DNA from 2 places in the Lactococcus sp. S64 genome. Region 1 is predicted to be linked to the other one. Evidence: riboswitches for the same ligand, from Rfam matches in the RefSeq annotation. Region 1 holds a riboswitch; the other holds the start of a gene.

Region 1 (3,422 bases):
AATTTCAAAAATTAAGGAGAAAGCCCCCTTATGGATAAAGGGAACAGAAAAAAAGTAGGTCTATTAGGAGGAAATTTTAATCCAATTCATCATGCTCATTTAATGATGGCTGACCAAGTTGCCCAACAAATGAATTTGGATAAAGTATTACTAATGCCTGAAAATATTCCACCTCATGTCGATGAAAAAGAAACCATTTCTGCAAAACATCGAGTTAAAATGCTTGAGTTAGCAATCAAAGAAAATCCTAGACTCGGTCTTGAGTTGATTGAAATTGAACGTGGTGGAAAATCTTACAGTTATGACACGCTCAAACTCCTGACTGAAGCTAATCCTGATACCGATTATTATTTCATTATTGGTAGCGACATGGTGGAATATCTTCCCAAATGGTACAAAATTGATGAACTCCTAAAACTTGTGACATTCATTGCCTTAAGAAGAACGGATACAATCTCCAAAAGTCCTTATCCTGTTACTTGGCTTGATGCTCCCTTGTTACCAATTTCTAGTACAATGCTAAGGGAAATGTTTGCCAAAAATATTGAACCCACTTACTTCTTACCTCAAAATGTTATTGATTACATTAAAATCGAAAAATTATATAAAAAAAGATGACCCAGATAGGTCGTCTTTTTGTTTAAACTTCCAAATTTAGAACTTCTTGCGCATAAATGGATGAATTTCCATTCAAAACGTAGGCAATTGTCATAATTGGTAGGATATATTGAACCGAACCAAAACCAAAGACCTCCGCAGCAATAAAAATTGGGCCAAAATAAGAGTTTGTTGCGGCTGAAAAAATTGAAACATAACCCGCAGCAGCCACAAATTCGACAGGTAAACCAAAGAGCATAGCCAAAGCTGCACCCAATGTTGAACCAATAGCAAAGAGTGGTGTGACTTCCCCACCTTGGAAGCCAGCAGAAATTGATAAAACCGTAAAGATTAATTTTAATATCCAATCATATCCATTGATATGTCCACCATTAAAACTTAAAGAAATCAAATTTGTCCCAAGACCAGCATAACGGTCCAAATGAATAACAAGTAAACCAATTGAGATGACAATTCCCATCAAAATAATTCTATAATAAGGATTAACAATTCTTTTAGCGACGGTTGCTTTCATAAAAGCTAAAGATTCCGCAAAAAATCTTCCTACAAGTCCAAAACAAACGGCAATGACAGCCAATTTTAAAAGAACCAAAGGGTCAATATGAATGTTAGTATTGATTGCGAAAGAAAATTTTTCTAATCCCAAACTGCTTGAAGTCCAACTTGCAACATATGAACCAACCAAAGCTGGGATTAAAGCTCTATACTCAATTTTACCCAACATTAAAATTTCAATAGCAAAGAAAGTTGCCGCGATTGGCGTTTGAAAGAGCCCTGCAAAACCAGCAGCCATACCAGTAATCAAAAGTATTTTTTTAGCTTCTTTTGCTGAGAGTTTTTTACCAATCGCATGTCCAATCACACCACCGATTTGAACTGCAACTCCTTCACGACCAACACTGGCACCAAACAAATGAGAAAGCCAAGTCGAGAAAACAATCAGCGGAACAAGACGTTTTGGAATATCTTCTCGCCCATGATTCCCCGCTTCAAAAATTAGGCCCATTCCTTTTTGGCTGTCTTTACCAAAATTCTTATAAATATAAACGATTAAGAGACCAGCTAAGGTTAAAAATGGAATTAAATATAGGGCATGACTATCTCTAAATTCAGTAATATAGATAAGCCCTCGACCAAATATAGCATCAATAATACCAATTAATCCCCCAATAATTACAGCTAAGAAGACATATAAAATTGCGCTTCTTGAAATTCCTACTTTAAAAAAATTCATTTTTGAAACTCCTTGTTTGTGAGTTTAACTCACTTTATAATATTTTACAAAACAAAAGGCGCTACAAACAAGACTACTTGGAGATAGCCTTTTGTTTGTAGGCGCCATTAGTTTTAAGATTTTATTCTTAAAGCGGTTTCGGGTGTGCACCATACCCATCATTTATTAATATTTATTTTAACATTTTATGAAATATTTGCAAGAAAAAGCTCAGTCGCGCATCCCATTCTTACGTTGAATTTCTTTAAGTTTATCCGGAGTAACATCTTCTCCTGTTTTTTCATCAATAACTTTGATGGTTTCAACTTGTGAGCGGAAATTTGCTTTAACACTATCGAGGTAAGCACGACGTAAAAAGGCTTGTTCTTCAAGCTCAGCTTCTGATAATCCTTCTGCTTTCTTCTTACGCGCTAATTCATTAATACGTTCTACTTGTTCATTTGTAATTGCCATTTCTTAGTTCCTTTCTTCATGAATATTGTTAAAATTACTGACAGAACTCAAATTTTACTGACAGCTTTTTAGAGTCATAAATAAACTTTCTGTCAGTAAATCTATCAATTTTATTTTGTATTAATCAAAGAAAAATCAGCCATAACACTTGTTAATGCAACAACTTCTGACAACAACGCAATACGATTATCACGAACTGATAAATCTTCAGCCATTACCATTACACTTTCAAAGAAAGTTTCAATTGCAGGTGCAAGTGAATGAACAATTGCTCTGAATTTTTCTTCACCAGGCATATAAGTCCATTGATTTTGAAGAGAAATAACAACGTTATAAAGAGCTTCTTCTGCATCTTCTTCAAAAAGTGTTGGATTTATTTCTTTAATATCTTTTGCTTTTTTAACCAAATTAATTGAACGCGAAACATTTTCAATTGCTGGTTTAAAAGGTTCGTGAAGTTTGTGCCCATCAATGACAAAAGCTGATTCCATCATGTTTGTAATATCAAAGCTTGAACTATTAATTGCCGCTTCAACAATATCATGACGATCGAGTTTTTCAAGCAAGAGTTTTTGAATACGTGCTTTGACAAAATCCAAAATTTCAAGATGATTTTCACCTTCAAATTGGTCGACAAATAAAGATAAATCGAAATGCCAATTCATTTTTTCAATAATACGAATCAAGCCTTGTACTGCTCGACGTAGAGCATAAGGGTCATTTGAACCAGAAGGAATTAAACCAACATTAAAGAAAGAGAGGACTGAATCAATTTTGTCAGCTGCTGCAAGCACAGAACCGACTTTTGTTTCAGGCAATTCTCCCTCGGCTAAAGTTGGCATATAATGTTCACGAATTGCTGCAGAAACATTTGCATTTTCACCAGCTAAAAGCGCATATTTTTCACCCATTACCCCTTGTAATTCATCAAATTCTCCAACCATTCCTGTCAAAAGGTCAAATTTATAAATTTCAGCACTACGGGCAACGTCTCTTTTTTCTTCATCTGTCAAACCAGCAATATCAGCTAACTTAGCGGCTATTTCTTTTGTTCGCGCCATGTGTTCAGTAATTGAACCAATTTTAGCATGGAAAGTTACTTTAGCAAGTTTAGCGA
Region 2 (3,422 bases), on a different contig from region 1:
ACCACTGCTATGCTTGTGGCTTTGAAGGAGATTTTGCGGCAACGGAACGTGGATTTAAATGTCCACAATGTGGCAATGATGATCCTAAAACCTGTGACGTTGTCAAAAGAACTTGTGGATATCTTGGAAATCCGCAAGCACGTCCAATGGTTCATGGTCGTCACAAAGAAATTTCATCACGTGTAAAACATATGAATGGTTCTGTCGGAGCCTTGAACGATGGAAATTTGATTGATTCAGTCGAAGTTGACGAAGCGAAATCAAAATATTTTGCGGAGAAATAAGTATGAACAATCCAAAACCAGGAGAATGGAGAGCTGATGAACTCTCACAAAATTATATTGCAGATTATAAGCCCTTCAATTTCGTTGATGGTGAAGGGGTGCGCTGCTCACTTTATGTGAGTGGCTGTATGTTTCATTGCGAGGGCTGCTATAATCAAGCCACTTGGTCATTTCGTTATGGAACGCCCTATACCAAAGAGCTTGAAGATAAAATTATGGCTGACCTTGCTCAGCCTTATGTCCAAGGACTGACGCTTCTTGGTGGGGAACCTTTCTTGAATACGACATTTTTGATTCCTTTGCTCAAACGGATTCGTCGTGAGTTACCGGATAAAGATATTTGGTCATGGACAGGTTATACATGGGAAGAGATGTTGCTTGAAACAGATGACAAATTAGAAATGCTTGATTTGTTAGATATTTTAGTTGACGGTCGTTTTGAATTATCAAAGAAAAACTTAATGCTCCAATTCCGTGGGTCATCAAATCAGCGGATTATCGATGTACCAAAATCTCGAAAACAAGGACAAGTTGTCATTTGGGAAAAACTCAATGATGGTGAAAAAACTTTTGAACAAATTCATAAAGAAAAATTAATTTAAAAGTTACTGATGGACATTTGAGTATATCCGTAAGCGCTAAAGTGCCAACGGCTATCTTCTGACAGAAATTCTGTCACTAAAAATAAGCACTGACAAATGCGTCAGCGCTTATTTTTTAAATAATTTTGTAAAATCTGGTTCGTCGTCAGTAATTTTGAAATCTTTTAGCGCCGATTTTAGAGGGAGATGTTTCTTTTTTCCTTTTAAATAATTTTGACTTTCTTTGCTTTGGGCACTTTCGGCTAAAGAATTTTGCTTTTGTATAACTCTATTTTCAATTTTTCTTTTGCTTTTCTTATTTTGGTCGGTGCTTTCAAAAGATTCATCTGGAAAAGTTTGAGAAAGTTGCTTGATAATGGTTTCTAAACCGAAATTACTACTAATCCAAAAGGGTGTATCGGTTGCTTTACAAGCTTCTTTAGCAAATTGAACTGAATGATGAGCCACATTGCGGTTTCTCATAACGACGAAATCAGCTTTGGCAACAAGTTGGTCAATCTCAAATCGATTAGGTTTTTTCTTATCAAAACCAAGAAAAGAAACGCCAACTTTTGCCAAGCCCTCTCTAAAATCATGCCAATATTTAACTTCACATAGAACAAGTAGTGTTTTCATGTCATTCCTTACTGATGGCTCTGTCTTTACTGACAGGAGCGAATTATAGTGATTATAACACAATTTTGCTTAATGATAAATGTATTTTTTAAAATATAAGTTTCAAAAATTTGACCTCATAAAAATAAAGTGGTAAATTAATAGTAGATGGGTATGGTGCACACCCGAAACCGTTTCAAGAATAGCTTGAATCTAATGGCGCCTACAAAGCAAAGTCTTTTTTTTGCCTTGTAGTCTGCCATTTTTTCTTTGACTTACAAGGCATTAAAGGCAAAGAAAAGGAGATTTATTATGACAGTCACAATCGAAAACATCCACGCAAGAGAAATTTTTGATTCTAGAGGAAATCCAACCGTTGAGGTAGATGTTAGATTAACAGATGGAACATTAGGACGCGCAGCAGTACCCTCAGGAGCATCAACTGGAGACCGTGAAGCAGTTGAATTAAGAGATGGTGGAGACCGCCTTCAAGGGAAAGGCGTTTCTAAAGCCGTCGCAAATGTCAATGGCGAAATTTATGAAGCCTTGAAAGGACAATCACCATTTAATCAAGCAAAATTAGATCATTTGATGATTGAGCTTGACGGGACAAAAAATAAATCTCGTTTAGGGGCTAATGCAATTTTAGGGGTTTCTATGGCCATTTCTCGTGCGGCAGCGAATAGTGAAAAAATTCCACTCTATCGCTATCTTGGTGGAGTTGATTTGGAACTTCCACAACCATTTTTCAATGTCATTAATGGTGGAGTACATGCCGATTCAGGAATTGACGTTCAAGAATTTTTGATTACACCAGTCAAACGGGAAAGCTTTCGCGATGGTTTAGAAAAAATTGCAAATATCTACCATACTCTGAAGAAAATTTTAGCTGACAAAGGGCTAGAAACAGCCGTAGGTGATGAAGGTGGCTTTGCCCCTAAACTTGGTTCTACTGAAAATGCAATTGCTACACTTTATCAAGCAATTGAAAGTGCAGGATATGTTCCTGGTGAAGAAATTGCGATTGCCATTGACCCAGCTTCAAGTGAATTTTATGATGATAAAGAAAAAGTTTATCGTTTTGAAGGGCAAAAATTGACTTCTAAAGAACTATTGACTTACTATGAAAATTTAGTTGAAAAATATCCAGCACTTATTTCCATTGAAGATGGATTTTCTGAACATGACTGGGAGGGCTTTGCAGCTCAAACGAAAGCTCAAGGTCAAAAAATTCAATTAGTAGGTGATGATATTTTTGTGACAAATCCTGAAATTTTCAAAGAAGGAATTAAAAAAGGTGTAGCAAATGCTATTTTGATTAAACTTAATCAAATCGGAACAGTAACTGAAGCGATTGAAGCCATTAGTTTAGCGAGAAAAGCAGGCTATAAGACAATGATTTCTCATCGTTCAGGTGAAACAGTTGATAGCTACATTGCCGATTTTGCGGTAGCCATGCATGCTGGCCAAATAAAAACAGGTTCAATGGCTCGAAGTGAACGGGTTGAAAAATATAATCAATTCTTGCGAATTGAAGAAGAATTAGGAAAAGATGTAGCTCTTGCTAGTTTTCCAGGATAGATAAAAATAAAAAACATTAATTTTTATAATTAATGTTTTTTATTTTTAAGAATGTGAATTTATAAAGGAGAAAAGGGGATTCGAACCCCCGATACGCTTGTGACGTATACACACTTTCCAGGCGTGCTCCTTCGGCCACTCGGACACTTCTCCGATTACTTTAATATTATAACAAAATACCTTCTCGTTTAGCAATGACTTTTGAATGTTTTGTTTTGGCGATAAAGAATGTCATTTTTAGTAGAAATATAAAACTAAATGCTTAAAAGTGTCTAAAATTTGGTATAATAAGGGCTATGAATAAAATTCTCGAAGTAGAAAATTTAGTTTTTAAATATGAAAAAGAAAGCGATGTAAATCA

What was found. Region 1 has a riboswitch for fluoride ahead of IAE51_RS00705 (voltage-gated chloride channel family protein). Riboswitches for the same ligand answer to the same signal wherever they lie in the genome.
Region 2: it holds a riboswitch for fluoride, as region 1 does, so the genes downstream of both, eno (phosphopyruvate hydratase) here and IAE51_RS00705 (voltage-gated chloride channel family protein) in region 1, are expected to answer to the same signal.

The regions. Positions count from the first base shown of each region.
Region 1 covers NZ_JACVUQ010000001.1:141,829-145,250, reverse strand. The annotation lists gene IAE51_RS00710 (nicotinate-nucleotide adenylyltransferase) at 31-618, shown strand; gene IAE51_RS00705 (voltage-gated chloride channel family protein) at 641-1,852, opposite strand; fluoride riboswitch at 1,944-2,018, opposite strand; gene IAE51_RS00700 (DUF896 domain-containing protein) at 2,063-2,305, opposite strand; gene glyS (glycine--tRNA ligase subunit beta) at 2,416-3,422, opposite strand, start outside.
Region 2 covers NZ_JACVUQ010000004.1:216,675-220,096, reverse strand. The annotation lists gene nrdD (anaerobic ribonucleoside-triphosphate reductase) at 1-284, shown strand, start outside; gene nrdG (anaerobic ribonucleoside-triphosphate reductase activating protein) at 281-886, shown strand; gene IAE51_RS06425 (DUF2325 domain-containing protein) at 995-1,501, opposite strand; fluoride riboswitch at 1,642-1,713, shown strand; gene eno (phosphopyruvate hydratase) at 1,793-3,061, shown strand; tRNA gene IAE51_RS06415 (tRNA-Ser) at 3,127-3,214, opposite strand; gene IAE51_RS06410 (energy-coupling factor ABC transporter ATP-binding protein) at 3,358-3,422, shown strand, end outside.